4 regions of the Pseudorhodoferax sp. genome follow, and region 1 is predicted to be linked to each of the others. Evidence: predicted binding sites of a transcription regulator. Region 1 holds the regulator's gene; each other region holds the start of a gene.
The links. The regulator sigma-54, encoded in region 1, starts transcription at its own class of promoters, with help from an activator protein. The targets are predictions, from matches to a motif close to TGGCANGNAANCTGCTTT.
Positions count from the first base shown of each region.

Region 2: a site for sigma-54 is predicted at 2,751-2,768, ahead of QM782_RS08620 (DUF3567 domain-containing protein). Genes of this name have one in related genera too.
Region 3: a site for sigma-54 is predicted at 5,376-5,393, ahead of QM782_RS02895 (nidogen-like domain-containing protein). Genes of this name have one in related genera too.
Region 4: a site for sigma-54 is predicted at 715-732, ahead of QM782_RS10440 (THxN family PEP-CTERM protein). Genes of this name have one in related genera too.

Region 1 covers NZ_JASGJZ010000001.1:1,596,634-1,604,372, reverse strand. The annotation lists gene QM782_RS07495 (SDR family oxidoreductase) at 1-78, shown strand, start outside; gene QM782_RS07490 (GlcG/HbpS family heme-binding protein) at 190-609, shown strand; gene QM782_RS07485 (THUMP domain-containing class I SAM-dependent RNA methyltransferase) at 629-1,840, opposite strand; gene QM782_RS07480 (RNA polymerase factor sigma-54) at 1,843-3,423, opposite strand; gene lptB (LPS export ABC transporter ATP-binding protein) at 3,437-4,216, opposite strand; gene lptA (lipopolysaccharide transport periplasmic protein LptA) at 4,218-4,829, opposite strand; gene QM782_RS07465 (thiol:disulfide interchange protein DsbA/DsbL) at 4,941-5,597, opposite strand; gene QM782_RS07460 (SPOR domain-containing protein) at 5,647-6,375, opposite strand; gene argS (arginine--tRNA ligase) at 6,386-7,739, opposite strand, start outside.
Region 2 covers NZ_JASGJZ010000001.1:1,837,390-1,845,128, forward strand. The annotation lists gene asd (archaetidylserine decarboxylase) at 1-669, shown strand, start outside; gene purU (formyltetrahydrofolate deformylase) at 662-1,516, opposite strand; gene QM782_RS08615 (ChaN family lipoprotein) at 1,546-2,352, opposite strand; gene QM782_RS08620 (DUF3567 domain-containing protein) at 2,379-2,711, opposite strand; gene QM782_RS08625 (DUF3108 domain-containing protein) at 2,822-3,979, opposite strand; gene QM782_RS08630 (fumarylacetoacetate hydrolase family protein) at 4,035-5,033, shown strand; gene QM782_RS08635 (PhaM family polyhydroxyalkanoate granule multifunctional regulatory protein) at 5,074-5,697, shown strand; gene QM782_RS08640 (FIST N-terminal domain-containing protein) at 5,761-7,029, shown strand; gene QM782_RS08645 (helix-turn-helix domain-containing protein) at 7,036-7,739, opposite strand, start outside.
Region 3 covers NZ_JASGJZ010000001.1:598,982-606,720, reverse strand. The annotation lists gene QM782_RS02920 (LysR family transcriptional regulator) at 116-1,057, opposite strand; gene QM782_RS02915 (RidA family protein) at 1,200-1,589, shown strand; gene QM782_RS02910 (LysR family transcriptional regulator) at 1,663-2,568, opposite strand; gene QM782_RS02905 (inositol monophosphatase family protein) at 2,691-3,557, shown strand; gene QM782_RS02900 (NADPH-dependent F420 reductase) at 3,601-4,233, shown strand; gene QM782_RS02895 (nidogen-like domain-containing protein) at 4,473-5,321, opposite strand; gene QM782_RS02890 (hypothetical protein) at 5,638-5,913, shown strand; gene QM782_RS02885 (CHAD domain-containing protein) at 5,921-7,390, opposite strand; gene QM782_RS02880 (transporter) at 7,429-7,739, opposite strand, start outside.
Region 4 covers NZ_JASGJZ010000001.1:2,198,698-2,206,436, reverse strand. The annotation lists gene QM782_RS10445 (ATP-dependent DNA helicase) at 1-545, shown strand, start outside; gene QM782_RS10440 (THxN family PEP-CTERM protein) at 803-1,597, shown strand; gene panC (pantoate--beta-alanine ligase) at 1,755-2,579, shown strand; gene QM782_RS10430 (M20 aminoacylase family protein) at 2,582-3,778, shown strand; gene QM782_RS10425 (tripartite tricarboxylate transporter substrate-binding protein) at 3,805-4,767, shown strand; gene QM782_RS10420 (protein-disulfide reductase DsbD family protein) at 4,861-7,017, shown strand; gene QM782_RS10415 (YfiR family protein) at 7,216-7,713, shown strand; gene QM782_RS10410 (diguanylate cyclase domain-containing protein) at 7,710-7,739, shown strand, end outside.

The DNA of each region.
Region 1 (7,739 bases):
TTCGTCGCCAGCGTGCCGGCGGCCTACATCACCGGCAGCATGCTGCGCTGCGACGGCGGCAACATCCGCGCCGTTTGAACGCGCCCAGCCCGCCCCCCGCGGGGGGCGAGAAAACTCGGGCCGCGCCGGCGTTTTCCTGAGAGTCTGGGCCGCCCCTTTCTTGAACTACCACTGCGAGGAATTCCCGCCATGCCCCTGACCGCTTCCCGGATCCGCCTGACCGACGAAGGCGCCACGCTGCTGGTCGAGGCCGCCGCGGCCAAGGCGCGCGCCATGGGCCAGCCGCAGTGCATCGCCGTCGTGGACGAGGGCTGCAACCTGCTGGCCTACCTGCGCATGGATGGCGCCAAGCTGCTCTCGCGCGAGTCGGCCATCCGCAAGGCCATGACCGCCGCCTCCGGCCGCGTGCCGACGGGGCAGCTCGCCGAGGGCCTGGACGCCCGGCTGGCGCTGGCCACGGACGGCCGCGTCACCAACCTGCAGGGCGGGCTGCCGATCGTGCTGCACGGCCAGGTGGTCGGCGGCATCGGCATCGGCTCGGGCACCGGCGCGCAGGACGCCGAGGTGGCCGAAGCGGCGCTGGCCGCGCTGGTGCGCGCCGCGGGATAGCAGCCGGGAGCGAAGGGGCTCAGGCCGCGGGCGCCGCCGGCCTGCGCGCCGAGCCCTGCACCATGTCGAAGCGGAACAGCCGGCACTCGATCGGGCCGTTCCACATCGGGATGCGGCGCGATTCCTTCAGCCGCATGCGGCTGGCCAGCTTGGTGTCCGGCGTCAGCACCCAGGCGGTCCAGCCGGCGTAGTGGTGCTTCCAGTGCGCCGCCAGCCGCGCGAAGAAGTCGCCACCGCCCTCGGCCAGCGCGGCCTCGCGGCCCGGGCGGGCGCGCTCGCCGGCGACGCCGGCGACGCCGATGCGCTCGCCGTAGGGCGGGTTCAGCAGCAGCACGCCGGGCTCCTCGCACGGCGGCAGGCGTTGCAGCGCGTCGCCGCCGCGCAGTTGCACGGCCTCGGCCACGCCGGCGCGCTCGGCGTTGCGCTGCGCGAAATCGACCATGCGGTGCGCCACGTCGCTGCCGAACACCGGCGCCGTGGGGGCGTGGCGCGCGGCCTCGGCCTCCTCGCGCAGTGCCTGCCACACGTGCGGCTGGAACGGCGCCAGTCGCTCGAAGCCGAAGCGCCGCCGCAGCCCGGGCGCCACGCCGCAGGCGATCTGCGCGGCCTCGATGGCGATCGTGCCGCTGCCGCAGCAGGGGTCGTACAGCGGGGTGCGGGCATCCCAGCCGCTGGCCGCCAGCATGGCGGCGGCCAGCGTCTCCTTCAGCGGCGCGTCGCCGGTGTCCGCGCGCCAGCCGCGCTTGAACAGCGGCTCGCCGGAGCTGTCGATGTACAGCGTCAGCCGGTCGGTCGTCAGGTGGGCGTGGATGCGCACCTGCGGGGCGCGCGTGTCCACGTCGGGCCGGCTGCCGGCGCGGTCGCGGAAGCGGTCGGCGATCGCGTCCTTGATGCGCAGCGCGGCGAAGTTCAGGCTTTTCAGGGGGCTGCGCTGCGCGGTCAGCTCGATCCTGAAGCTCTGGCGCGGGGTGAACCAGGCTTCCCAGGCGACGCCGGCGGCGACCTCGTACAGGTCCTGCTCGTGGCGGTAGCCGCCGTGCGCCAGCTCGATCAGCACGCGCTGGGCCAGCCGGCTGTACAGGTTCAGCCGCATGGCGTCGCGCCACGGCGCCGACAGCCGCACGCCGGCGCGGCGCGCCTGCACCGGGCAGCCGGCGATGCGTGCGGCCTCGTCGGCCAGCAGGGCCTCGACGCCGGCGGCGCAGGGCAGGAACAGGCGCAGGTGCTGCACGGCTAGAGCGCCTTGCGCAGGTTGGTCGGCGCGATGCGCAGCGCCTCGCGGTACTTGGCCACGGTGCGGCGCGCGCACTCGATGCCCTGTTCCTTCAGCATCTCCGAGAGCTGGCTGTCCGACAGCGGCTTCTTCGGGTCCTCGGCCGAGACGAACTGCTTGATCAGCGCCCGCACCGCCGTGCTGGAGGCATTGCCGCCGGTCTCGGTGCCCAGCGAGGAGCCGAAGAAGTACTTCAGCTCGAAGGTGCCGAACGGCGTGGCCATGTACTTGGCCGTGGTCACGCGGCTGATGGTGGACTCGTGCAGGCCCAGCTCGTCGGCGATCTCGCGCAGCACCAGCGGGCGCATGGCCAGCGCGCCGTGCGTGAAGAAGTTCTTCTGGCGCTCGACGATGGCGTTGGACACGCGCAGGATGGTGTCGAAGCGCTGCTGGATGTTCTTGATGAACCAGCGCGCCTCCTGCAGCCGCTGCTGCAGCGCGGCGGTGTCGGAGGCGTCCCGGCCGCCGCCGCGGTGCTGCTTGAGCGCGTTGGCGTAGATGTCGTGCACGCGCAGGCGCGGCATCACGTCGGGGTTGAGTTGGACCTTGAAGCGCGCCTGGGCGCCGCGCCCGACCTTGGTGACGATCACGTCCGGCACGATGACGTTGCGCTCGACGTCGACGAACTTGCGGCCCGGCTTGGGCTCCAGCCGCGTGATCAGCGCCAGCGCGGCCTTGACGCCGGCCTCGCTGTCGTCGCACAGGTGGGCCAGGCGCTTGAGGTCGCGCCGTGCCAGCAGCTCCATGCTCTGGCGGCACACGCGCAGCGCGGTGCCGCGCAGCGCGGGGTCGACCTCGTCCTCCGGCAGCACCCGGATCTGCAGCGCCAGGCATTCGCCCAGGTCGCGCGCGCCGACGCCGGCCGGCTCCAGGTTCTGCAGCAGGCGCAGCGCGACGGTGAAGCGGTGCAGCAGCTCCTCGCGCGCCTCCGGGTCCTCGGGGGCGAAGCCGGCGGCCAGCTCCTCCAGGCTGTCTTCGAGGTAGCCGTCCTCGTTCAGCGACTCGATCAGGAAGCGCAGCGCCGCCGTGTCCTCCGCGGACAGCCGCAGCGCCAGCGCCTGGCGGTGCAGGAAGTCCTGCAGCGACTCCTGGCTGCGCGCCAGCTCGGTGGCGTCGGCCTCGCCCTCCTCGCCCTGGCCGTTGCCGCGGGCCGGCGCGTCGCCGCCCCATTCGCTGTCGTCCGGCGCCAGGTCGTGCGTGCCGTCGCCGTCCCAATCGTGCTCGTCGGCCTGGCCGGTCAGCGGCGATTCGGCCTCGCCACGGGTGTCGGCCAGGCCCTCGCTGGCGTAATCCAGCCCGCTCTGGGCCGCCACCTCGGCCTCGCGGTCGTCGTCGCGCACCGGTGCGTCGGACTGCGCCAGGCCGAAATCCTCGCCCGCATGGTCGTCCATGGCCTGTTCGAGGAACGGGTTCTCGTCGAGCATCTGCTCGACCTCCTGGGACAGCTCCAGCGTGGACAGCTGCAGCAGCCGGATGGATTGCTGCAGCTGCGGCGTGAGCGCCAGGTGCTGCGAGACGCGCAGGGACAGGCTTTGCTTCATGGCGCGGCCCCGGCTACATCCTGAAGTGCTCGCCGAGGTAGACCCGGCGCACTTCCGCGTTGTCGACGATCTCGGCCGGCGTGCCCTTGGCCAGCACCCGGCCCTCGCTGATGATGTAGGCGTGGTCGCAGATGCCCAGCGTCTCGCGCACGTTGTGGTCGGTGATCAGCACGCCGATGCCGCGGCCCTTCAGGAAGCTGACGATGCGCTGGATCTCGATCACGGCGATCGGGTCGATGCCGGCGAAGGGCTCGTCCAGCAGGATGAAGCGCGGCTGCGTGGCCAGCGCGCGGGCGATCTCCACGCGCCGCCGCTCGCCGCCGGACAGCGCCAGCGCCGAGGCCTCGCGCAGGTGGTCCACCCGCAGGTCCTGCAGCAGCGCGGTCAGGCGCTGCTCGATCTCGGCGCGGCCGAACGGCTTGCCGGCCGCGTCGCGCTGCAGCTCCAGCACGGCGCGCACGTTGTCCTCGACCGACAGCTTGCGGAAGATCGAGGCCTCCTGCGGCAGGTAGGACAGGCCAAGCTGCGAGCGCCGGTGGATCGGCATCTGCTCGACCGACCGGCCGTCGATGCTGATCTGCCCGCCGTCGGCCCGTACCAGGCCCACGATCATGTAGAACGAGGTGGTCTTGCCGGCGCCGTTGGGGCCGAGCAGGCCGACGACCTCGCCCTCGTGCACGGTCAGCGACACGTCCTGCACCACCTTGCGGCTGCCGTAGGACTTCTGCAGCCGGCGGGCCTCCAGCCGGCTGCGGCCGGGGATGGCGATCGTGCTGTCCTGCGCCGGCGCCACGCTACTGCTTCTCCGTGCCCAGCCGGGTGCTGGGCCTGAGCGTGGCGGGCGGCTGGGCCGGCGGCTGCGGGCTGCTGGCCGAGGGCTGCGGCGACAGCATGGCGCGCACGCGGCCGGAGGGGTCCTTGGCACCGGGCCGGGCGGCATCGACCGTGAACACCTCGGTCACGTTGTTGTAGACGATCACGTCGCCGGTCACCTCGTCCTGCAGCTTGTCCTTGGCCAGCCGGCGCATGATGGCGCGGCGCGTGAAGGTGACCTTGTCGGCCCGGCCGTCGTAGTGGATGACCTCGCCCTCGCCTTCGATGAACTCGTCCAGCCCTTCGCGCTTTTGCCGGTAGAACGCGCGCTGGCCGGGCGCGGCCGTAATCGTGCCGAACTGGTAGCCTTGCGCGTCCTTCCAGACTTCCACGCGCTCGCCGCGCGCCAGGATCGTGCCCTTGGTCACGACCACGCGGCCGGTGAACACGTTGACCTGCTTCAGGTCGTCGTAGCGCATGGCGTCGGCCTCGACGTTCATGGGCTTGTCGCGGTCGGCCCGTTCGGCCTGGGCCAGGCCGGCGGCCAGCGCGAGGACGGCGGCGGCGATGAGGGGGCGGTGGAGGATGGTCATCAAAGGCACGATTCTTGCTCAGCCATTGTAGCGGTCACGCATGGTGGCAGAAACGACAGGGCCCGCGTCAGCGGGCCCATTGTGCAGTGCAATAAGTCGCAGGTCCACGCCTTATGTTCGCGGTTTGCCGCGCAGGTCGGCCAGCAGCACGTCGGTGATCTGCAGCGCGCGGTCCATGGACTTGGCCGTCTCGCCGTCGATGTAGTAGCGCCCCTGGACGCCCAGGGCCGGCACGCCGGCGAGCTTGTAGGCGTCCTGCAGCTGGGTCGCCTTGCGCACCTTGGTGCTCACGTTGAACGAGTTGTAGGTCTCCACGAACTTGGCCTGGTCCAGGCCCTGCTTGACGGCCCAGGCGATCACCGCGTCGTCCGTGTTCAGGCGCTGCCGCTCGACGTGGATCGCGTGGAAGGCCTTGGCGTGCAGGGTGTCGAGCTGGCCCAGCGCCTCCAGCGCGTAATAAAGCTTCTGCAGCGGCACGAAATCGCTGCGGAAGGCCACCGGCGCACGGCGGAAGGCCACGTCGGGCGGCAGCCGCTTGACCCAGGCCTCCAGCTGCGGCTCGAACAGGTTGCAGTGCGGGCAGGCATACCAGAAGAACTCGACCACCTCGATCTTGCCCGCGGGCGCTTCGGTGGGCGCGGGCTTTTCGAGCACCAGGTAGTCGGTGCCGGCCTTGGGCCGGCCCTGCGCCAGCACGGCCGGGGCCTGCACCAGGCCGAGGGCGGCGGACGCGGCCAAGCCGGCTTTCGAGAACTCACGACGTTTCATTGGTTTCACTCCTTGGGGCGGTTCTGAGCGGCGACGGATGCAAAAAGTTTCAGCGCTGCACGCGCACCAGCGCGGCTTCGGAGCCCGCGCCTTCCAGCCGGGACTTGGTGCGCTCGGCCTCGTCGCGCGAGCGGTACGGACCCATGCGCACGCGGTAGACGGTGCGGCCGGCCTGTTCGCGCTCGGTCACGCGGGCTTCCAGGCCCTGCATGGCGAGGCGGGCGCGCTGCGCCTCGGCGTCGTCCGGGCTGCGGAAGGCGCCGGCCTGCACGAAATAGTCGAACGGATCGGGCGCGGCCGTGGCCGGCGCCACGGTGGGCGTGGGGCCGGCGGCGCGGGAGCGGGCGCGCGCCAGGTCGCCGAGCGGATCGGCCGATGGCGCCGGCGCCGGGCGTGCGGCCGGGGCGGGCGCCGGGCTCGGCAGCGCGACGGCCGGCGGCGCGACGGGGGCCACGGGGGCGGCAGGTGCGACGGGCGCCGTGGGCGCTGCGGGTGCCGGCCGCGCGGAACCGCGGCTTTGCAGCGGGGCGTTCGGATCCCAGTTCTGGTTGCGCCGGCTCTCGGCATCGTCGTCGGCCGTGCGGGACGACGGCGCCTTGCCGGTCATGAACGGCACCGGCACCTTGGTCACGTAGATGGCCAGCGCCAGCGCCGCCACCAGGCCCACGACCACGCCGCCGATGAAGCCGATCACGGTGCCGCCCCAGGCGGTGCCGCGCGGACTGCCCGCGCCGGACCGGGCGGCCGGCGCCCGCTTGCGTTGTTGCGCTTGTGTCATGGCTTCGGCTTCACATCTTCTCGGGCGCGCTGACGCCCAGCAGGGCCAGGCCGTTGCGCAGCACCTGGGCCGTGGCGGCCACCAGCGCCACGCGCGCGGTGCGCACGGCCGGATCGTCGACCAGGATGCGCTCGGCATCGTAGTAGCTGTGGTAGCTGGCGGCCAGCTCGCGCAGGTAGAACGTCACGTCGTGCGGCGCGAACTCGGCCGCTGCGCCGGCCAGCACGTCCGGGTAGCGCGCCAGCAGCAGCATCAGCGCCTCGGCCTGCGGGCCCTGCAGCGCCGCCAGGTCGGCCTCGGCCAGCGTGGCCGCGTCGCCACCCCAGGCCGCCAGCACCGAGCAGATGCGCGCATGCGCGTACTGCACGTAGTACACCGGGTTGTCGTTGCTGCGGGCGATCGCCAGGTCCACGTCGAACACGTACTCGGTGTCGGGCTTGCGCGAGAGCAGGAAGAAGCGCACCGCGTCCTTGCTGGTCCATTCGATCAGGTCGCGCAGCGTCACGTAGCTGCCGGCGCGCTTGGAGATCTTGACCTCCTGGCCGCCGCGCATCACCCGCACCATGGTGTGCAGCACGTAGTCGGGGTAGCCCGGCGGGATGCCGACGTCCGCCGCCTGCAGCCCGGCGCGCACGCGCGCGATGGTGCCGTGGTGGTCCGTGCCCTGGATGTTGACGACTTTGCCGAAGCCGCGTTCCCACTTGGTGATGTGGTAGGCCACGTCGGGCACGAAATAGGTGTACGTGCCGTCGGACTTGCGCATCACGCGGTCCTTGTCGTCGCCGTAGTCGGTGGACCGCAGCCACAGCGCGCCATCCTGCTCGTAGGTCTTGCCCGAGGCGCGCATGCGTTCGACGGCGGCTTCCACGCGGCCGGAGGTGTACAGGCTCGATTCCAGGTAGAACTCGTCGAAGCGCACCGCGAAGGCCTGGAGGTCCAGGTCCTGCTCGCGGCGCAGGTAGGCCACGGCGAAGCGGCGGATCGAGTCCAGGTCCTCCACGTCGCCGCTGGCCGTCACCTCGCGGTCGTCGGCCGTGACGGTCTTCTTCGCCAGGAAGTCGGCGGCGATGTCGGCGATGTACTCGCCGTTGTAGGCGGCCTCGGGCCAGCCGGCGTCGCCGGGCTTCAGGCCCTTGGCACGCAGCTGCGTGGACTGCGCCAGCGTGGCGATCTGCACGCCCGCGTCGTTGTAGTAGAACTCGCGCCAGACGTTCCAGCCCTGCGACTGGTACAGGTTGCAGATCGCATCGCCCAGCGCGGCCTGGCGGCCGTGGCCCACGTGCAGCGGGCCGGTGGGGTTGGCCGAGACGAACTCGACCAGCACGCGGCGCCCGTTGTCCGGCAGCGTGCCGAAGGCCGCGCCG
Region 2 (7,739 bases), 240 kb from region 1:
GCCAGCTTCAACGACTTCTTCACGCGCGCGCTGAGGGACGGCGCCCGCCCGCTGGCCGACGCCGACCTGGTCTGCCCGGTGGACGGCGCGATCAGCCAGTTCGGCGCGATCGAGGACGGCCGCATCCTGCAGGCCAAGGGCCACCGCTATTCGGCCGAGGCGCTGGTCGGCGGCGACGCGGTGCTGGCCGCGCGGTTCCGCCACGGCAGCTTCGCCACGCTGTACCTGAGCCCGCGCGACTACCACCGCATCCACATGCCCTGCGACGGGCGCCTGGCGCGCATGGTCTACGTGCCGGGCGCGCTGTTCTCGGTGAACCCGACGACGGCGCGCGGCGTGCCCGGGCTGTTCGCGCGCAACGAGCGCGTGGTCTGCCTGTTCGACACCGCGCACGGCCCCATGGTGCTGGCGCTGGTCGGCGCGACCATCGTGGGCAGCATGGCGACGGCGTGGCACGGCGTGGTCAACCCGCAGCGCACCGGCCGGCTGCGCCGCTGGGACTATGCCGAAGGCCAGGTCGCGCTGCGCCAGGGCGAGGAGATGGGGCGCTTCCTGCTCGGCTCCACGGTGGTGCTGCTGTTCCCGCAGGGGCCGCTGCGCTTCGCTCCCGGCTGGGCGCCGGGCCGCGCGATCCGCATGGGCGAGCGGATGGCCGACTGGGCTACCTGAAGATCACGGTCTTGTGGCCGTTCAGCAGCACGCGGTGCTCGCCGTGCCACTTGACGGCGCGGGCCAGCACCTGGCTCTCGGTGTCGCGGCCCATGGCGGTCAGGTCTTCCACGGTGGCGGCGTGGTCCACGCGGGCCACGTCCTGCTCGATGATGGGGCCTTCGTCCAGGTCGGCCGTCACGTAGTGGGCGGTCGCGCCGATCAGCTTCACGCCGCGGTCGTGCGCCTGGTAGTAGGGCTTGGCGCCCTTGAAGCTGGGCAGGAAGGAGTGGTGGATGTTGATCGCGCGGCCGGCCAGCTTGCGGCACAGCTCGTCCGACAGGATCTGCATGTAGCGCGCCAGCACCACCAGCTCGGCGCCCTCGCCCTCGATGACCTCGCAGGCGCGCGCCTCGGCCTGCGGCTTGGTCGCGGCCGTCACCGGGATGTGGTGGAACGGCACGTTGTAGCTGGCGGCCAGCTGGTAGAAGTCGCGGTGGTTGGAGACGATGGCGCGGATGTCCACCGGCAGCAGCCCGCTCTTCCAGCGGAACAGCAGGTCGTTCAGGCAGTGGCCCTCCCGGCTGACCATGATCACCGTGCGCATCGGCTCGGCCGTGGCGTGCAGGCTCCAGCGCATCTGGAAGCCTTCGGCGAACCGGGCCAGCTCGGCCTGCAGCTCCGCGCGCGGCATGCCGCAGGCGAAACGCACGCGCATGAAGAACAGGCCGGTCGCGTGGTCGTTGTACTGCGCCGCTTCCTCGATGTTGCCGCCGCGTTCGAACAGGAAGCCGGAGACCGCGTGCACGATGCCGGTGCGGTCGGGGCAGGACAGGGTCAGGACGTAGGAGGCGCTGGTCGTCGTCATAGGGGCGCGATTGTCGCAGGGGGCCCGCGTCAGCGCTGCAGGCGCTGGCGCAGCGCGGCGCAGTGGTCCTGCGGCGGCAGCGGCGGCGTGGTCCAGACGGCGTCGAAGGCCGGCGACGGCTCGGCGGCGTCGCCGGCCAGCAGGCGCACCGCGCGGGCCTGCAGGCCCGGCGGCAGGTGGCGCGGCACGCCGAGCCGGCGGTCCACGTGGCCGCTGCCGGCCAGCAGCACCACGACCCGGCCCGGCCGGGCCAGCGCCTGCACGGTGCCGGCCATGCGCTGGTCGCGCGCGATCTGGATGCGCGCCATCGGGGCGATCTGCGCGGGCGGCAGCAGGTCGCAGTGGCCGGTGCGGATGGCCTCGTGCTGGGCGGCGAGCGCGGCGGCCGGCAGCCGGGCGTCCAGCGCCGCGTCGCGCATCGCCGCGCCGAACGCGCTGCGCGGCAGGTTGGCGCCGCGCACCGGCACGCCGGCCTGCACGGCCGCCATCACCGCAGGGCCGTAGCGCATCCAGGGCCAGGCTTCGTCGTTCCAGCCCAGGGCGGCGCGCACGGCGGCCTCGTCGGCCTGCGGCGGCAGGCCGTCCGTGCCCCGGCCGGCGTCGGCCATCTCCACCGCCAGGCCGGCCAATTGGCCGCGGGCGGCCAGCCGGCGCACCACTTCGGCCTCGATGCGGTGGTGCGCGTCGGCGTCGTGCTGCTCGCCGAGCAGGATGGCGTCGGCCGGCAGCAGGGCCTGCAGCCGGGTGTCCGTCGGCGGGGTGGCGCATGCGGCCAACAGAAAGGCCGCCAGGACGGCGGCCAGGGCGGCGGGGAAGGAGCGGGTCGGCGCGGGCATGCGCCCGATCATGCCCGCCCGCGCGGTCAATGCATGAGGACCGGCGTCTGCGCCAGTTCGGCGTAGCGCTCCAGCGTGTCTTCCACTTCCTCCTGCGTCGGCGTGTGGGCGCGCCAGGCGGCGATCTGCTGCTGGAACAGCTCGGCCCAGGAGCCGTCCAGGTAGACCTCCTTGCCGGAGCGCTTGTCGACGATCTCGAAGCCGTGGCGCTCCAGCACCGGGTGGGACGGGTCGCGGGCCCGGCCCTCGCTGGCGCGGGCGACCAGTTCGCCGCCTTCCTTGAGCTGCACGTCGATGTCGCCGGCGTGCGGTTCCATGTGGACCACCACGAAGGAATCGGAGTCGTAGAGCATGTGCATGTCGAGGCCCTTTCCGTTTGGCGCTATCTTGCACCCTAGGTTGCAACTTTCGGGCCGGTTTCAAGCCCGGTGTGTGGTAGTCCTGCGACTACCTGCCGAAAAATGCACGGTCAGGGGGTGCTCACGGAGCGCAGCTGCTGCTCCACGAAGTCCCCGTTGGGCTGGGTGATGCGTACCTGCACCGGCATGTAGCCCAGGGCGGGCGCCAGCCAGGCCTCGACCTTCTGGTCGGAGGCGCGCCGCGGGTCGCGGGTGAGCTTCAGGGCCTGGACGTGGTCGTAGGGCAGGTACAGCAGCTCCTCGCCCTGCAGCGTGAACGTCCAGGTGTCGGCGTCGCGCGGGCCGACCACCGGCAGCGTGATGCTGGTGCCGGCGGCGTGGCGGGCCGGGTCGCCGGCGATGCGGCTGGCCAGCTGCAGCAGCACGCTGAGCTGGTCCTGCGCGTCCGGCAGCAGCGGCACGCTGGGCGTGCCGGCGCTGAAGCTGACGCGGCCCTGGTCGCGCTCGAACTGCGCGACCAGGTCGCGCCGGCGCCACTGGTCGGAGAAGCGGGCGGGCTCTAGGCCGTGTGCGGTGATCCGGCCGCTGCTGGTGCGCACGCGCGAGCCGATCAGGAAGGCGCTGTACTCCAGGCGCGCGTCGTAGGTGCTGCCGTCCTGCAGCCACAGCAGCTCGCCCATCGCGTGGTAGGTCTGCTGCCTGGCTTCGCCGGTCAGCGTGTACTTCAGCCGCACGGAGCCCGGGATCGCCAGCGGCTCCGCCGCGGCGCGGGTCGGCTCGGCCGGTGGCGGGGCCGGTGCGGCGCCGGCGGCCGGTACCGCTTCGGCGGCCGGTGCCGAGGCCGCCGGCTGCGGTGCTTCGGGTGCGGCGTCCTCGGCCGCGACCGGGGCCTGCGCAGGCAGGTCGGCTGCAGGCGGGTCGGCCGCGGCGGGGCCGGGCGCATCGGCGGGCGGCGCGGGTGCCTGGGCCGGTGCGGCGGGCGTGGTTGGTGGCGGCGCCGGCCGGGGCCGGCGTTTGGGGGCGGCAGGTGGCGGGAGCGGCGCCTGGGCCACGGCCGGTGCCGTGGCCGGCGGCGGCGGTGCCAGCAGGATGCTGCGCGTCGTGAAGGCGCGCGTGCGCGCCGGATCCGGCGGCGCCAGCATCGCCGGCAGCTGCTGCAGCGCCACCAGGTGCGCCAGCAGCACCGCCAGGCCCAGCCCGAGCAGCGCGGGCCCGCGCCGATTGCCTGTATCCTGCACCACCCCGGCCGCCATGCGATCTGCTTGCACGGCCCGCATTCTCCGCCCGGTGCGGATGCAGCGCCGGCGAGTCCCCGCCACCCCCATGAAACTTGCCACCTACAAGGACGGTTCGCGCGATGGCCAGCTGGTCGTGGTCGCGCGCGACCTGTCCACGGCCCACTACGCGAGCCAGATCGCCGGCCACATGCGCCAGCTGCTGGACGACTGGAACTTCATCGCGCCGCAGCTGCAGGACCTGTACGACGCGCTGAACGCCGGCCGCGCCCGCCACGCGTTTCCGTTCGACCCGCGGCAGTGCATGGCGCCGCTGCCGCGCACCGGCCTGCTGGCGCGGGGCCAGGCCTGGCACGGCGGCTGGCCGGACGAGGCCGGCGATCCGGCCCTGGCGCTGGCGGCGGCCGACGGCCTGGCCGGCCCCTGCGACCCGTTGCCCTGCGGCGCCGAGCCGTGGCAGATGGACTTCGGCGCCGGCCTGGCCGTGGTGACGGCCGACCTGCCGCTGCGCGCCAGCCCCGCGCAGGCGCTGGACGGCGTGCGCCTGCTGCTGCTGTCCAACGCGGTGCGGCTGCATGCCGAGGGCCTGGCGCCCGTGCAGCGCCTGCCGCTGGCCGCGTTCGGCCCGGTCGCGGCGACCCCGGACGAGTTCGGCGACGCCTGGGACCACGGCCGCGTCCACCTGAGCCTGCGCACCGCCTGGAATGGCCGCCGCCTCGGCCTGGCCGACACCGCCGCCGGCATGCGCTGGCATTTCGGCGAGCTGGCCGCCCGGCTGTGCGCCACGCGCGCGCTGGCGGCCGGCAGCATCGTCTGCGGCGGCACGGTGCGCAGCCCCGGCGAGCGGCAGGGCGGCGAGCGCCTGCGCTGGCCGCACGGGGCCCATGCGCTGGCCGACCAGCGCGCGATCGAGGCGCTGCGGGACGGCCAGGCCGCCACCGGCTTCCTGCGCCTGGGCGATACCGTGCACATCGAGGCCAGGGCGCACGACGGCCAGAGCGTGTTCGGCGCGATCGAGCAGGAGGTCGTCCCGGTCGCCGATGGCGCGGCCGCGGCACCGGTGCGGAACGGCTCGCCTTTGCAGTAAGCTGGCCGGCCCTTCAATACCCCTACCCAGGAGGAGACCCATGAGCGACGATGCATCTTCCGCCGGCTTCGGCAAATTCGTGCCCGGCTTCGACTTTCTGCAGAGCCTGGCGAAAGGCGCGGCCAAGAGCATTCCGCAGATGCCGACGCTGGGCGGCTGGGTCGCGCCGACGCTGAGCGTGGAGGAGCTGGACAAGCGCATCACCGAGCTCAAGGCGGTGCAGTTCTGGCTGGACCAGAACGCCGCGGCGCTCAAGGCCACGATCCAGGCGCTGGAGGTGCAGAAGATGACGGTGGCCACGCTGCAGAACATGAACGTCAGCATGGCGGAGGTGGCCAAGGCCTTCACCACGCCGCCCGACACGGCCGCCGCGGCCAAGCCGGCCGGGCGCCGTGCCGAAGCGCCGGCGCCCGCGCCGGCCGCCGAGGCGCAGGAGGATGGCGCCGAGGCCGGGCCGGCCCGGGCCGCCGCTGGCATGATCGACGCGATGCAGTGGTGGGGCGCGCTGACGCAGCAGTTCCAGCAGATCGCCGCCTCGGCGCTGCAGGAGGCCACGGCCCGTGCCCGGGCCGAGCCCGCCCCGGAGCCGTCGGCGCCGCCGGCCGAGCCCCAGGCCGCGGCCAAGCCCGCCCGCAAGACGGCGGCGCGCAAGCGCGCCGGCTGAGCGAGCCCCGGCGCGCACCGGGGCCTTGGCGCCGGCCGCGGCGCCGCGTGGCAGGATGCCTGCATGAAACTCTTCCCCTACGGCCATGCCACGCACCCCCACTGGCGCATGGCCGCCGGCCTGGTGCTGGCGCAGCTGCGCGCGCAGATGGCGCTGCCGGACTACGCCGGCACGCCGACGCTGGCGCTGCTGTACATCACCGACCACTACGCCGACGCGGCCCAGGACATCCTGGACCACCTGGGCGCCGAGCTGCCCGAGGTCACCGACTGGGCCGGCACCGTGGGCGTGGGCATCGCCGCCAACAACGTCGAGTACATCGACGAGCCGGCCCTGGCCGTGATGCTGCTGGGCGTGCCGGCGCACCAGTACCGCGTGTTCTCCGGCGTGGCGCCGCTGGGCCTGGGCTTCCAGGCCCATACCGCGCTGGTGCATGCCGACGCCGGCACGCAGGACCTGGCCGAGCTGATCGCCGAGATGGCCGGCCGCACCGACACCGGCTACCTGTTCGGCGGCCTGGCCTCCAGCCGCGGCGCGACGGTGCAGTTCGCCGTCGGCGGCAACGGCAACATCCGCGGCCAGGGCGCTGCGCGCGGCGTGTTCCGCGGCGGCCTGTCGGGCGTGGCCTTCGCGCCGGAGGTCGCGCTGGTCTCGCGCGTGACCCAGGGCTGCCGGCCGGTCGCGCCCGAGCGCAGCGTGACCGCGGCCGAGGGCAACGTGGTGACCGCGCTGGACGGCCGGCCCGCGCTGCAGCTGCTGCTGCAGGACCTGGGCGTCACGCTGGAGCAGCCGCAGGCCGCGCTGGCGCGCGTGCGCGCCACGCTGGCCGGGCTGCGCGCGGCGCCCGGCGCGCCGGGCAGCGACGCCGTGCGCCGGCCCGGCAGCTTCGGCCCCGACGTGCGCGTGCGCCACATCGTCGGCCTCGACCCGGCGCGCCAGGGCGTGGCCATCGCCGAGCCGGTGGAAGTCGGCGCGCGGCTGAGCTTCTGCCAGCGCGATCCGGCCGCCGCGCGCGCCGACCTGATGCGCATCTGCGCCGAGATCCGCGAGGAGCTGGAGCCCGAGGAGATGGCGGTCGAGCAGGCGGTCGCGCTGTCGGCGCATGCCGGCGTCTCCACGCCGCATCCGGCGCGGCGCATGGCCGGCGCCGTCTACGTCAGCTGCGCCGGCCGCGGCGGGCCGCATTTCGGCGGTCCCAGCGCCGAGCTGCAGATCGTGCGCCATGCGCTGGGCGACGTGCCGCTGGTCGGCTTCTTCGCCGGCGGCGAGATCGCCCGCCACCACCTGTACGGCTACACCAGCGTGCTGACGGTGTTCACGGCGCCGGCGTAGCCGCGCTCAGCGGCGCAGCGCGGCGAACGCCGCGAACTCCCAGCTGCGCATCGCCAGCAGCAGCGTGTAGCCCTCGCGCGCGGACGCGGGCAGCTTCTGGTCCGCGAGGTGCTGCTGCGCGAAGTCCTGCGCGACGCGCTGCAGCCGCTCCACGAAGGCCGGCGCCAGTTCGCGGCCGATCGAGCCGTGCACCAGCAGCAGGCCCTCGCCCGGGCCGTCGAAGCCGCCGGCGTAGTAGTCCAGCAGCGCGTCCTCGCGGAAGAAATGCATGACCGGCCCGTGCGGCCGCCAGCGGAAGGTCTTGGCCAGCTTGAGCCGGTAGCGGTTCAGCGGGCGCAGCTCGATGATGCCGAGGCGGTCCAGCTGCGCCAGGTGGCCGATGCACTCGGCCTCGGTCAGCCGGTAGGCGGCGACGATCTGCTCCAGCGTCCACTGGCTCAGCACGCAGATGGCCACCAGCAGCAGCTTCTTGTCGGCGACCACGGCGCGCTCCTGGTCCTCGCGCAGCTGGTTCAGCAGCGGCCGGGCGTCGGCCACGTGCCGCGCCAGGTCGGCGAAGTCGATCTTCAAGGCGCGGCAGACCGCGTCCACCCGCGACAGCGGCATGTCGCCCCTGGCCAGCATGCGCTTGACGCTGGACTCGGCCATGCCGAGCGCGCGCGCCAGGTCGGCATACGTCATGCGCGCGGCCTTGAGTTCCTTCTTCAGCG
Region 3 (7,739 bases), 1.0 Mb from region 1:
AGAACGTCGAGCGCCTGAAAAATCTCCGTTGTCAAGTTTTCTTGCGGCAGCAATTTGTCGATCTGACATGCACTTGGTCAGTTGCACATAGGCCGCCGCAGTTGCAAAGGGGAAATCAGAGAAGGTAGGGATGTAACGGCTCCCCGTTGGCCCTGGGGACGGGCTTTTTCATCAACTCGACGATCCAGTCGATAAAAACTCGCAGCTTGGCACTGACATGGCGGTTCGGGGAAAATGCCACGTACAGAGGCATGGGGTCGAAACGCCATTGCTCAAATACCGGGATCAATTCGCCACGAGCCTGATGTGCTGCCGCCATATAGGTTGGCAGCCAAAGCACCCCTAGCCCAGCCAGCCCCGCTTCGAGGTAGGCATTTCCATCGTCGACTGCGAGCACATAGCGGCTCTTGACTTCAATGCGCTCATTCCCGCAGTGCATGGTTCTAGGCTCGACCATACCGGTGCGTGGGTGCATGAATCCCACGATGCGATGGTCTGTGTTCTCCATTTCTCGTGGATGCTCAGGAGCGCCAAGGCGTTCTACATAGCTCGGTGCGGCGTAGGCACCGATTTGCAAATCGCCGACATGACGTGCCATAAGGGATTGATCGGTGATTTCACCACCGCGCACCACGCAATCGACGTTGTCGCCGATCAGATCCACCATCCGGTCGCTTACGCCCATGTCGAACTGGATATCGGGGTAGCGCGCGTGGAAAGCTGGTAGCGCTGGCACCAGAACCAGACGGGCCAGTGGGCTGGGGACATCCACCCGCAGCCGCCCCTTGGGCGCAGCCGCAGCGCTGGACAGGCTGGTTTCAGCGTCGTCCATGTCTGCCAGCAGGCGTACGACGCGCTCGTAGTAGGCAGCCCCATCGGGCGTGACACTGAGCTTGCGGGTGGTGCGATGGAGCAGTTTGACGCGCAAGCGCGCCTCCAACTGCTGAACCAGTTGCGTCACCGTGGTTTTGCTCATTTGAAGTGTTTGGGCCGCTTTGGTGAAGCTGCCTGCCTCTACCACCCGGGAAAAGGCGCGCATCGCATCAAATCGATCCATCCCTTGTCCTCCATTACCTTGGATTGTTTGTATTCTACAAACAATGATGAACAAAGTCGCTTGTTTATCAATGCGACCAGTCGGTTGTAAAGTGCCCTCTTCGCTCATCGGGCGGATTTCTCCCCGTTGCAAAGGTATGGACATGGCAAAACGTGAAGTGGTCTTTCCCGCCGGACGACAGGCGCTTTATGAGCGCAATCGGTATTCGCCGGCCGTCAAATCCAATGGTTTTTTGTTCGTCTCGGGACAAGTTGGCAGCCGCGAGGATGGTTCGCCTGAACCCGATCTGAAAGCGCAGATCAGGTTGGCGTTCGACAATCTCGATGCGGTTCTCGCTGCTGCGGGCTGCACGTTTGACGATGTGGTTGACGTCACCCTTTTTGTCGTCGATCCCGAATCGAATCTCGACGCCATCTGGAGTGTCCTTCCGGCATATTGGGGCGAAGCCCCTTATCCGACCTTGACCGGCATTGGCGTGACGTGGCTCTACGGTTTCCAGTTTGAGATCAAGGTGGTCGCCAAGCTGCCTTAAGTGCGCGTTTACGTTCCAAGATAGGGCTGCCGCCACGACGCGCAGGGTCGGAGCGGCGTGGCCGTGGAACGGCTCAGGGCCGCCCCGCCGAGGATGCCGTCCAACACTTGACGCTCTCGCCCACTTGCTCGCGCAGCCATGCATGGGCAGGGTCTCCGTCATGGCGCCGATGCCAGGTCGCGACGACGGGCAGCGGCGACACCGCCAGCGGCAGTGCGGCAGTCTTCAGCTTCATGGCATTGACCAGCAATGCGCTGACGCGCTCCGGCACAACCACCAGCAAGTCGGCGGCCCCTGCCATGCACAAGGCCGCGGCGACCGTCGGCGCGGAAGCGGCTACGCGGCGCGACAGCCCTTGGGCGGCCAGCAGTTCATCCACCGGATCGTGCAATCTGCCCCGGCGAGAAACCGTGACATGGTCGGCCGCAGCGTAGCTGCGTACCGTGAGCCGGCGGCCTGCCAACGGGTGCTCCGGCCGCATGGCGACCATGAGCCTGTCTTCGCCCAGGATGGCGTGCAGCAGATCCGCCTGCGTGGGAATGGTCGCGCCGATATGCAGGTCAACCTGGCCCTGGCGCAGTTCCGGCGTGTCCATCGATGCCTCCGCCAGCACCCTCAGGCTGGATCGCGGCGCCGCGCGGCGCAGGCTGGCCAGCCAGGCGGGGCCGAGCGCGCAGGCCAGCGCGTCGTGGCACTGGATGGTGAAGCTGCGTTCCATCTCGGCCGGCTCGAAGCGGCGCTGGCGCGCCAGCACGGCCTGCGCGCGCGTGACCACGGCATGCACCTCCTCGCGTATGGCCAGCGCGTAGGGCGTCGGCGACATGTGGCGGCCGGTGCGCACCAGGATGGCATCGCCCGTCATGTGCCGGATGCGGTCCAGCGTGCGGCTCATCGCGGGAGAGCTGACGTGCATGCGGGCCGCGGCGCCTCCCACGCTCCCCTCGTCCAGCAGCGCGTCAAGCGCCACCAGAAGGTTCATGTCCAGTTGCATATGGGTTAATTGATCGTTAACGACGTTTGATTTGATGTTAATTGGGCGGCGGCCAAAAATGAACCCATCACACACCCGGGCGGCAACGCTGCAACCCTCAAAGGCATGAAATGGACTCCTCGACCAATCTCTCTCTCGCGACCGCCCAGCGCTTCGCCAGACACGCCGCCACCCATGCGGACGACGACGGCGCGCTGCTCGCAGCGGTCGTAGCCGCCGTGCGCGCCGCCGGCGTCCACATGCTGGCCCGCTTCGACGCCCAGACGCGCACTCCCGACGATCTGCAAGGCGTCGTGGCCGCCATCCATGCAAACGACGACGCATCGCTCGCCGTGGCGCGCGAACTTCTCATGGCCGCCCGCCCGAACGCTGGCTGGGTGGACGATGAGCTGGAAGGCGGCGCGCTGTCTGGCGGAGAGTGGTGGGTGTTCGACCCCGTGGAAGGCAACGTGAACCACGTGCATGGCCTGCCCGCATGGGGCGTCAGCGCGACGCTGGTACGCGACAACGTTCCCGTGCTGACCGCCGTCCACGAACCCGTGGCCGGCCGCCTTTACACCGCCGTGCGCGGCAGCGGCGCGGCATACGTGAACGGCGTGCCGATGCGCCCGTCCACCAAGACCGAACTCAAGGCCGCCATCGTCACCACCGGCCAGGCCAGGCCCGGCGAGACGCCTGAAACCCACCGCCGTCTCGGCGAATCCATCACGTCCATGCTGAATGCGGCGCTGGTGGTGCGCATGACGGTGCCGGCCACCTTCGAACTCGGGATGGTGGCTGCCGGGCAGATCGAAGGCTTCTGGCAGTACAGCGACGTGCGCTCGGGCTTGGCCGCAGGCGCGCTGCTGGTGTCCGAGGCCGGCGGTGTCGTCACCGACACCCGGGGCCGTCCCTGGACATTGGCCAGCGAGGATTTCCTGGCCAGCGCGCCGGGCGTACATGGCGAAGCGGTGCGCGCGCTGAGCCCCGTGGCCTGAACACCGCCGTCGAACCTACTCATTTCATTTCCAGGAAACCCTCATGAACATCAGCATCCTCGGCTCCGGCCGCGTCGGTACCACGCTCGCACAAGCTCTGGCCGCCAAGGGACACGACGTCACCCTTGGCCACCGTGACCCCGCCATCGGGAAGAACCAGTGGCAGGGACCGCCGCTGCGGCATGCGTCGCTCGCCGACGCGGCAGCGGCGTCCCCACTGGTCATCAACGCGACGCCGGGCGACACCGCCCTGCAGATGCTGCAGGCGCTGCAGGCGCCGCTCCAGGGCAAGGTGCTGCTGGACGTCTCCAACGCCACGGAGCGCACGGCCAACGGCATGCCCAGCGGGCTGCTCTACCCGAACAGCAGCCTGGCCGAGCGCCTGCAGGCCGCACTGCCGCAAACGCGCGTCGTGAAATCACTGAACACCATGCTTTTCACCGTCATGGCGGCACCCCAAAGCCTGCCGACTCCGCCCACGGTGTTCATCAGCGGCGACGACACAGGCGCCAAGGACCAGGTGAAGGCGCTGCTGGCCGAGCTCGGATGGCTGGCCGGGCAGATGCTGGACCTGGGCGGCATCCAGTCCGCGCGTGCAACCGAGGCGCTGATCCTGATGGCTCCCTACCTGATCGCCGCCCGGGGGCTCAAACCGTTTGCATTGACAGTGGCGTAACCAGACGAGAGATGCAGGCATCGATGAGGAAAGACCCGTTTCCCAGGGGCCTCATCGGGCCACCAGCAGGGAAGGCGGGCCAGGTTTCGGAACGCACCGGCATCTGGCGAGCTCGCCCAAGTCATTGATAAACCTGCTGTATCCGGCTTTGGCGTAGTCCAGCGAAATGCGGCGCTGGAGTCATGGGGAAATGAAAAAAGGCGGCCCGCAGGCCGCCTCGCGTGGGATGCCGGACCGCTTCAGTCGCGGCGACGGCGGCGGGCCGCCACCAGGCCCATGCCCAGCAGGCCGCTGGCCAGCAGGGCGATCGACGCGGGCTCTGGCACTTCGCCCGGTTCTTCGGGGTCGACGGGCTCCAGGGCCGCGTTGAACCAGATGTACTTGTTGTCCACGACGTTGTTCATGCCGGCCTGGTTGGAGCCGGCGATCACGATCGCGTTGCCTGCACCGTCGCCGAAGCCCACGGCGGCCGTGGTGCTGGTCTGCGTGCGTTCCCAGTCCATGTCGCCGTAGAAGAAGCCGATCAGGCCCTCGCCGGCGGGCAGTGCATAGCCGTCGCGGCGGATCACGATCTGGAAGCTGTTGAGCGGGCTGCCTTGCGTGTTGTAGTAGCCCACGTGGTCCCAGGTCACGACCAGTTCGTCGGCCGACAGGTTGTAGTGCATCACGCCGGAAGCGGTGGCGCGCGTGTCCACGTCGCCGAAGAAGGCCGAGATCACGGGGGAGTTGGCGCCGGTGGGGCCGGTCGGCACGTAGGCCGAGATCCCGTTACCGAAGCTGAGGTTGCCGTTGTTGTTCAGGTACAGGCTGTTGTAGGTCGAGCCGAAGAACGTGAAGTTGAAGCCCAGGCTCAGCGCCATGAAGCCGTCGTCGTTGCGGCCGCTGGCCGCGCCCACGTTGGCCGCGTTGCCGCCACCGGTCATGACGGCCACGGCGCCCAGGTTGTTCGTGTAGTAGCCGTTCGGCGTGTAGACGTTGGCCGAGGAGTGCAACGCGGAGGCGGGAAGCGTGACGATGTCGGCGAACGCCGCAGGCGCCAGCGCGCCGACGAGTGCCAGAGCCGCGGTTGCCTTGTGGATGAGCTGCATGGATGACTCCGTTGGATGGATCGAGGGAACACATTGCCAATGTGGCCAAATGCAACAGCACGTTACATGCCTGTTTTAATACACGCATGTTTTACAAAGGGAATCTGTGAGATTTGACAGGTCTGCAGTGCTTATGAGGAGCTAGTCTGTCAAGTTTTTCGACGGATTGGTGGCGATGCCAAGGGACTGATGGCGGCCGTCTGCACCACATCGCGCGTCGTGGGTCGTGCAATGGTCACGGAATTGACACAATTTTTGCCGTGTCGACAGTGTCCAATGCGGGTTCGCCCTAGTGCCCCGAACGAGGAACCTGCCTTTGAACGCCATCAAGGAAGCCAAGAAACTGATCGCCAAGGACCCGTACGCGCCTGCCGCCAAGACGCTGGCCGACCTGGTCCTGTCGCTCGAATCCCGCGAACCCTTCCACCTCGAGCGCCTCTACGCGCTGAGCCTGGCCGAGTTCGACCTGGCCGTGCAGATCGTCAAGGAATGGCGGCTGGACCGCTACTACGCCGGCAAGGCCAAGCTGTACGACGTCGCCGTGCAGGTGCAGGGGCTCGGCGCACCCGAGGGCGGCGCCAAGCCGGCCTGAGCGCCGGCTAGCCCTTCTTCTTCCAGAACCTCGGCGCGCCGCCCAGCGCGCGCAGGGCCTTGCGTCCTGCGCGCGCGAGTTGCGTCTGGCGCGCCTGCAGCCAGCCCACCGCGAACCAGGCCTCGGGCACGCGGGCGGCCAGCGTGCGGCATGCCGCCAGCGCCACCTGCTCGTCCAGGCAGGCGCCCAGGGCGTCCTGCGCGGGCGCCAGCAGGCGCGCGAACCGTTCCGCGCCCCCGGCGCCGAAGACCGGCCCCGCGAACTCCGCCAGGTAGCGCAGCCGCTTGAGCCGCTTGCGCAGCGCGTGCTGGCGCTCGGGCGGCAGCGCGTCGAAGTGCCGGCCCTCGTGCAGCAGCCCCGCGTGCAGCCGGTCCAGGCGACGCTTCAGGTGGCGGCGCACCGCCTGCGGCGCCATGCCCGCGCCGGCGGGGCCGGCCGCCGCGCCGATGGCCTTGACCAGCACGGCCTGCAGTGCCTCGCCGCGCACGACCGGCCCGGCCGCGGGCGCGAGGTCGTCGCCCTCCAGCGCCAGGGCCGGTCCGCCGGCCGCGCGCAGCTGCGGCACGACCACGGCCTGCAGCAGCTGCCGGTCGCGCCGCGCGCCGAGCGCCGCGAACGCCTCGCGCAGCGGTGCCTGCCAATGTGCCGGCAGGTGCGGGCCCAGCGGCGCCAGTTCGCGCAGCGCCGTGCGCAGCCGGCGCAGGCCGACGCGCAGCTGGTGGATGTGCTCGGCCTCGTCGCTGCCGGCGGCGACCTCGCTTGCGTTCGGCAGGATCTGCGCCAGGCAGGCGCGCAGCACGGCCTGCTGCAGCGCCGCGCCGCCGGGCATGCCGCCACCGGGGTCCGGCGGCCGTGCCTTGACGGCCGGGCCCGTGGCGAGGTCCCGCGCCAGCCGCAGCCCGCGCTCGGCCTTGGACACGGTGCTGAACCACAGCCCGTGTTCGCGGGCCCACTGCCCGGCCAGCGCCGCCAGGTCGGCGACCTCGCCTTCGAGCAGTTCCAGCTCCAGTTCGCAGACCGCGGCGCGGCGCGCCGGCGGCGCGGTCACGTGGCCTTCGTCCAGCGCCAGCTCGATGCGGCTGGCGCCATGGGCGACGACGCGCGTGGTGCGCCGGATGTCGGTACCGTAGACCTCCAGCAGCGCGCCCGACCGGCCGGCGAGCGCCTGCCGCAGCCGGTCGCCGGCCGGCGTGCCGGCATGCAGCTCGGGCTGCACGATGGCCGGCGTGGCGGCGCCCAGCGCCACGTTGTGCTCCAGCCGATGCACGGGTCCCTCGCCCAGGGCCTTGGCCGTCTGCACCCAGTGCCGGCCCTCCTTGCGCAGCCGCAGCACGGCGCCCTGCGCGGCCAGCGCGCCGTCGGCCGTGTCGAAGTAGCGCGCCTGCAGCCGCTGGCGGCGCGTGTCGCCGGCCTGCAGGGCCTGGGCCACGCCGGCCAGCCGTTCGGCCGGGATCTGGAACTTGAACTCGATCTCCATGGGGCGATGGTCGCACGCGGCCCGCGGGAGCGGGCGATTCAGCGCTCGCGCCCGGCGCGCCAGGCCAGCCAGCCGGCGAACACCGTGAAGGCGCCGACCAGCGCGACCAGGATCCAGAAGCCGTGCGGGTTCTCGGCCAGCGGGATGCCGCCCACGTTCATGCCGAACAGCCCGGCCAGGATGTTGATCGGCAGCGCCAGCACCGTCACGATGGTCAGCACGTACAGGCTGCGGCCCGTGCCTTCGTTGACGGCGGCGGCGATCTCCTCCTGCAGCAGCTTGGTGCGCTCCTGCAGCGCCGCCATGTCGCGCAGCGCGACGGGGAACTCCTCGCAGGCCTGGCGCAGTT
Region 4 (7,739 bases), 600 kb from region 1:
CCGCGCGCGAGGCCTCGGCCGGGCCGATCGCAGCGCTGATCGCCCGGCAATACCAGGCCGCGCCCGGCAACTACCTAGCGTTCTTCAGCAGCCACGACTACCTGGCCCTGGTGGCCGAGCGCTTCGCCGCCGACCACCCCAGCATCGCGCACTGGCGCCAGGCGCGCCGCATGGACGAAGCCGAGCGCCAGGCCTTCCTCGACCGCTTCGCGCCCGGCGGGCGCGGCATCGGCTTCGCGGTGCTGGGCGGCAGCTTCGGCGAGGGCATCGACCTGCCGGGCGACCGGCTGGTCGGCGCCTTCATCGCCACGCTGGGCCTGCCCCAGGTCAACCCGCTGAACGAGGCCATGCGCGCCCGCATGGACCAGGCCTTCGGCGCCGGCCACGACTACGCCTATCTGTACCCGGGCCTGCGCAAGGTCGTGCAGGCCGGTGGCCGCGTCATCCGTACGCCGGCCGACCGCGGCGTGCTGGTGCTGATCGACGAGCGCTACCGCCGCCCCGGCATCCGCCAATTGTTACCGGCGTGGTGGCTGCTGCGCTGACGTTCACTGCGCGATGCAAATCGGCGCATGGATTTGCTCAAATTATTAAACCATTGATTTGATTCGATATTTTTCCGATCGAATCGCCTGTCGGAGGATCTGACAGGTGCTGTTTACCGTCGATCATGGCCTCATGCGAGACCATTGAATGTATTCAATATTTCCAATCAGGCACACAACCTGCTGTATGTATCAGGTCGCCACACAGTGCGACACAAGACTGAAACAAACCGCACGCGTATACAGAGGAATCGACCATGAGCATCGCCTTCCGCAAATCCTTCGCCGCACTGGGCGTGGCCGCCACCATGGCCCTGGCCGCCGGCAGCGCCTCCGCCGCTGCCATCACGAACTGGGAATACCAGGTCAGCAGCATCTTCACGGCTGCCACCTTCACGAACGGCACGGGCAGCCATCCCGTGACGGCCTCCTCCATCACCTGGGGCGGCAACGGCGCCTCCAACCGCAGCGGCATCGGCATCGAAGACAGCCCGAAGAGCGGCACCATCGTGACCGACGGCGGCGCGGAAGATGCCAATACCTATACGCACACCAACAACCCGATCAGCTCGGCCTACGCCACGCTGAGGACCGCCACGATCCAGGCCACGCTGCTGCTGCGCCCCGAGGGCAGCTCCGACCCGTTCCAGTCGTTCGACACCACCTACACCATCCGCTTCGCCGAGACCCCCAACCAGACGCCTTGCGCCGCCGCCAGCGTGACCCCCTGCGCCGACATCTGGGTCATCGAAGGCTCGCTGAACAAGAGCTTCACGATCGACAACTACCAGTACTTCTTCAGCTTCTACGCCGTGCCCGAACTCGCCGCGCTGCCGACCAACGTCTGCGCCGCCGCCGGCGCGCCGGCTGGCTGCATCGGCTTCACGACGCAAGAAGGCCGGGTGAACGAAGTGGGCTTCCGCATGGAAGTCACCAGCAACGAACTCGAAGTGCCGGGCGGTGAAGTGCCCGAGCCCGCCTCGCTCGCGCTGATGGGCGCCGGCCTGCTGGGCATGGCCGGCCTGCGCCGCCGCCAGCAGAAGAAGGCCTGATCGCCCCGGTCAGCCTGCTTCCGGCATGAAGCCCCGCCACCCGGCGGGGCTTTTTCGTTGCTGCGGCACCGTGCACGGCCTGCGGCGACCGTGCCGGCGCCGGGGCCCGGCACGGTTCGTGCAAACTTCCGGCTTTCGTTTTCAGGAAACAGTCCCCATGCACGTCGTCCACGGCATCGCCGAACTGCGCCGGGCGCTGGCCGACGGCCCGCGCCCCGCCTTCGTCCCCACGATGGGCAACCTGCACGAAGGCCACCTGGCCCTGGTGCGCCAGGCCAGGAGCCGCGGCCTGCCGGTGGTGGCCAGCATCTTCGTCAACCGGCTGCAGTTCGCCCCGCACGAGGACTTCGACCGCTACCCGCGCACGCTGGCGCGCGATGCCGATCTGCTGGCCGGCGCCGGCTGCGACCTGGCGTTCGCGCCCGACGAGCGCGAGATGTATCCACAGCCGCAAACCTACGAGGTCCGGCCGCCGGCCGCGCTGGCCGACATCCTGGAGGGCGCGTTCCGCCCCGGCTTCTTCACCGGCGTGTGCACCGTCGTCATGAAGCTGTTCCAGATCGTGCAGCCGGGCGTGGCCCTGTTCGGCAAGAAGGACTACCAGCAGCTGCGCGTGATCGAGGGCATGGTGCGCGACTTCGCGCTGCCGGTCGAGATCGTGCCCGGCGAGACCGTGCGCGCCGACGACGGCCTGGCCCTGTCCTCGCGCAACGGCTACCTCAGCGCCGCCGAGCGCACCGAGGCGCTGGCGCTGCGCCGGCAGCTGCAGGCCGTGGCCGACGCCGTGCGCGCCGACCGCAACGGCGCCGCGGCCGCCGAACAGGCCGCCATGCAGGCCCTGCGCGCGCGTGGCTGGCAGCCCGACTACGTGGCCGTGCGCCGCCGCAGCGACCTGCTGGCGGCCGAAGGCGACGAGCCGCTGGTCGCGCTGGCCGCGGCCCGGCTGGGCAACACGCGCCTCATCGACAACCTGGAGATCTGACCATGGCCATCCTGGACGCCTTTGCCGACGTGGGCCGCTTCCGCGCGCTGCGCCGCGACATCCACGCCCATCCCGAGCTCGGCTTCGAGGAGCACCGCACCTCGGACCTGGTGGCCGGGATGCTGGCCGAATGGGGCATCGAGGTGCACCGCGGCATCGCCGGCACCGGCGTGGTCGGCGTGCTGCGCGGCCGCCGGCCGAACAACGGCCGCACCATCGGCCTGCGCGCCGACATGGACGCGCTGCCGCTGCAGGAGGTCAACCAGTTCGCCCACCGCTCCACGCAGGCCGGCAAGATGCACGCCTGCGGCCACGACGGCCACACCACCATGCTGCTGGCCGCGGCCTGGCACCTGGCGCAGCGGCCCGACTTCGCCGGCACGGTGCATTTCATCTTCCAGCCGGCCGAGGAGATGGGCAAGGCCGGCGCCAGAAAGATGATCGACGAGGGGCTGTTCGAGCGCTTCCCGTGCGAGGCGGTGTTCGGGCTGCACAACTTCAACGTCGGCAGCGTCGGCAGCTTCGCGCTGAATCCGGGCGCGCTGATGGCGTCCAGCAACACCTACCGGATCACCGTGCGCGGCCGCGGCACGCACGCCTCGATGCCGCACACCGGGCTGGACCCGGTCGGCGCCGTGCTGGAGATCGCGCAGGCGCTGCGCAGCCTGGTCGCGCGCACGATCCCGAGCACCGAGCGCGCGCTGCTGGCCGTCACGCAGATCCAGGGCTCGGACGCGCCCAACGTGATTCCCGACGAGGCCTGGGTCGGCGGCACCGTGCGCACCTTCTCGGTCGAAGCCATCGACAAGATCGAGGCGCGGCTGCGCCGCCTGGCCGAGCACATCGCCCAGGCCAACGAGTGCACGGCCGAGGTGATGTTCCGCCGCGCCTCGCCGCCGGTCGTGAACCATCCGGCCGAGGCTGCGTTCGCGGCCGCCGTGATGCGCGAGATCGTCGGCGACGCGATGGTGGAGGACGCGCTGCCCGGCGTGATGGCGGCCGAGGACTTCGCCCACATGCTGATGGCGCGGCCCGGCTGCTACGCCTTCCTCGGCAATGGCGACGGCGACCACCGGCTGGACGGGCACGGGCCCGGTCCTTGCATCCTGCACAACACCTCGTTCGACTTCAACGACGACATCATTCCCGTCGGCGCGAGCTACTTCGTGCGGCTGGCCGAACGCTGGCTGGCCCGCTGATCCACCCCATCGCCCCTGGAGCCTCCATGCACCGCTTCTCCCCCGTCCCGCTGTACGCCGCCGCCGCTCTGGCGCTGGCCTGCACACTGCCCGCCCACGCCCAGCGCGTGGTCCACCTGGTCGTGCCGTTCGGCACCGGCGCCGTGCAGGACACGGTGGCCCGCGCCATCAACAACGAACTGGGCCGCGCGCTGGGCGCCACCGTGATCGTGGAAAACCGCGCCGGCGCCGGCGGCAGCGTCGGCACGTCCTACGTCGCCAAGGCCGCGCCAGACGGCAACACGCTGGTGCTGGCCGCAGCCAGCCACCACATCGCGGGCTACCTGTACAAGTCGCTGTCCTACCACCCGCTGAACGGCTTCACCGGCGTCGGCTACATCGGCAACTCGGGCTACGCCATCCTGGCCAGCGCCGGCCTGGGCGCGTCAGACACGCGCGAGTTCATCGCCAAGGTCAAGGCCAAGCCGGGCGCCTACAACTATTCCTCGGCCGGCAACGGCAGCGCCACGCACCTGGGCATGGCCGCCTTCGTGGCGATGGCCGGGCTGGACATGCAGCACATCCCGATGAAGTCCACCGGCGACGCCGTGAACGAGGTGCTGGCCGGCCGCGTGCAGGCCGTGACCTCCTCGCTGGTCGGCGTGCTGGGCTACAAGGACGACCCGCGCGTGAAATTCATCGGCTACACCGGCAAGCAGCGCTCGCGCTTCCTGCCCAATCTGCCGACCGTGGCCGAGAGCGGCCTGCCCGGCTACTCGTTCGACTCCTGGTTCGGCCTGCTGGCGCCGGCCGCGCTGCCGCGCGCGGAGGTCGAGCGCATCCACGCCGCGCTGCAGAAGACGCTGGCCGACCCGGCCGTGCAGGAACGCCTGGCGCGGCTGGGCATCGAGAGCAAGCCGATGGGCGTGGACGAATTCAACAAGCTGCTGAAGGCCGATTGGGACGGCATGGGCGCGATCGTGAAGTCCTCGGGCGCGAAGATCGAATAAGCGCCCACCGCCCGCCCGCCCGTGGCCGGGCGGCGCGCGGCGGAACTTCGCCGCGGCCGGGCGGCTCCCATCCGCGCAGTTTTCCCCACATCGATGCCGATCCGATTTCTCGTTCCGTTCCTGGCGCTGGCCTGCCTGGCCGCGCTGCCGGCCGCGGCCCAGCCGGTGCCGTCCGCCGTCGTCACCACGCCGCGGGTGCGCGCCGAGCTGGTGGCCGTGGCGCCCGAGGGCGTGGCGCCGGGCAAGCCGGTCTGGGCCGGGCTCGCGATCACCCACGAGCCGCAGTGGCACACCTACTGGAAGAACCCGGGCGATTCGGGGCTGCCGACCGAGCTGCAGTGGCAGCTGCCCGGCGGCGTGCAGGCCGGCGCGATCGCCTGGCCGCTGCCGCACAAGATCCCGTTCGGGCCGCTGGCCAACTACGGCTACGAAGGCACGGTGCTGCTGCCGGTGCCGCTGACCGTCGGCACGGACTTCGCGCCTGCCGGCGGGCAGCTGCAGATCCGCCTGAGCGCGCGCTGGCTGGTGTGCCGCAAGGAATGCATTCCCGAGGAGGGCGAGTTCGCGCTGTCGCTGCCGGCGCAGGGCGCGACCGCGCTGCACCAGGCGGCGTTCGACGCCGCGCTGGCCGCCGGCCCGCAGCCGCTGCCCGCCGGCAGCACCACGCAGGTGGTGGACGGCACGACGCTCGCCGTGGCGGTGCGCGGCCTGCCGGCGGCAATGCAGGGCCGGGCGCTGGAGTTCTTCGCCGAGACGCCCGAGGTCGTCGAAACGGCCGGCGCCTGGACCCAGGCCTGGGACGGAGCGGTGTGGACGGCGCAGGTGCCGCTGTCCGCGCTGCGCAGCCACGGCCCCGCCGTGCTGCCGGTGGTCGTGGCGCTGGAGGACGGTGCGCAGGGCCGCCAGGGCTGGCGCGCCGAGGCCGCCGTGACGAACGCCTGGCCGGCCGTGGCCGGGGCCACGCCAGTGCCGGCGGCACTGAGCGAGGCCCTGGCCGCCAATGCCGCGGCAGCGGCGGCCGCGCCGGTGCCGGCCGGCGGCGCGTCGCCGGGCTGGGTCGCGGCGCTCGCCGGCGCGCTGCTCGGTGGCTTGATCCTGAACCTCATGCCCTGCGTGTTCCCGGTCCTGGCGGTCAAGCTGCTGGGCTTCGCGCGCCACGGCGGCGCTTCGCCGGCGCGGCTGCGGCTGCACGGGCTGGCCTATGGCGCCGGGGTGGTGCTGTCGTTCGTGGCGCTGGGCGCCCTGCTGCTGGCGCTGCGCGCGGCCGGCGAGCAGCTGGGCTGGGGCTTCCAGCTGCAGTCGCCGGGCGTGGTGGCGGCGCTGGCCGGGCTGTTCACGCTGCTGGGGCTGAACCTGGCGGGCCTGTTCGAGTTCGGGCACGTGCTGCCCTCGGCGCTGGCCACGGCCCAGGCCCGGCACCCGGTGGGCGATGCCTTCCTGTCGGGCGTGCTGGCGGTGGCCATCGCCTCGCCCTGCACGGCGCCGTTCATGGGCGCCTCGCTGGGCTTCGCGGTCGGCCTGCCGGCCGGCCAGGCGCAGGCGCTGTTCGCGGTGCTGGGCCTGGGCATGGCGCTGCCGTTCCTGCTGGCGGCCTGCGTGCCGGCGGTGGTGCGCTGGCTGCCGCGGCCGGGGCCGTGGATGGAGGTGTTCCGCCGCTGCATGGCGTTCCCGATGTTCGCCACGGTGGCCTGGCTGGTCTGGGTGCTGGGCCAGCAGAGCGGCATCGACGGCGCGGCCGCGCTGCTCGGCCTGCTGGTGGCGCTGGCGGCCGTGGTCTGGGCGCTGGGCCTGTCCGGGCGCACGCGCTGGTGCATGGGCGCGCTGACGCTGGCACTGGGCGCGCTGCTGCTGGGCTGGCTGGGGCCGGCCGTGGTACGGCCGGTGGAGGCCGCCGGCGCCCCGCGCGCCGACGCCCGCTGGCAGCGCTGGACGCCGGGCCGCGTGGAAGAGGCACTGGCCCAGGGCCGGCCCGTGCTGGTGGATTTCACGGCCGCCTGGTGCGTGACCTGCCAGTACAACAAGCGCACTGCGCTCGCGGACGAAACGGTGCTGGCCGACCTGCAGGCCAAGAACGTGCAGCTGCTGACGGCCGACTGGACGCGCCGCGACCCCGAGGTCACGGCGGCGCTGCAGGCGCTGGGCCGCAGCGGCGTGCCGGTCTACGTGCTGTACGCACCGGGCGCGGCGCCGCAGCTGCTGTCCGAGATCCTGCGCGTGGCCGAGCTGCGTGCCGCGATCGCCCGCCTGTGACCGCCTGTGACCACCCGCCGGCAGCTGCCATGGCCCGATGCGCCTGTCCGTCCCGCCGCCGCGCCTCGCGGCGGCGAGATCAGCGGCGAGAATCGCGGGGGTTCGCATCCTCGAACCCCTAGCGCCCCTCCTCCTGCCATGCCTTCCGGCCCGCACGCCGCCCCCCGCCGCCCATCCCTCCTGCCCGCCTTGCTGCTGATGCTGGCCCTGCTGGGTGCGCCCGCGCGGGCCGAGCCCTTGGAAGGCCTGAGCCTGCGCGATGCGCTGGCCGGCGTGCTGGCCTACACGCGCTGGCCGCAACCGCCGGACCCGCTGCGGCTGTGCTTCATCGGCAACAGCCCGTATGTCGAAAGCCTGCTGCGCGAGGGACTGCCGAGTCTGCAGCGCACGCTGGTGCTGCACCGGCTGCCGTCGGAGCGCCTGGTGTCCGGCCAGTGCGACGCGCTGTACGTGGCCTCGGTCGCGGTGCAGGACTGGCAGCGCCTGCAGGCCGAGCTGGACGGCCAGCCGATCCTGACGGTCTGCGAGCGCTCGGACGCCTGCACGGCCGGCGGCATGGTGCGGCTGAACCTCGATGGCGGCAGCCACAACGTGCGCTTCGAGATCAACCTGGACGCGGTGGCGCGCAGCGCGGTGCGCATCCATCCGCAGGTGCTGCGGCTGGGCCGGCGCAGCGCGCGGGAGGTGACGCCGTGAGCCGCCACCGCACCCCGGCGCCGCAG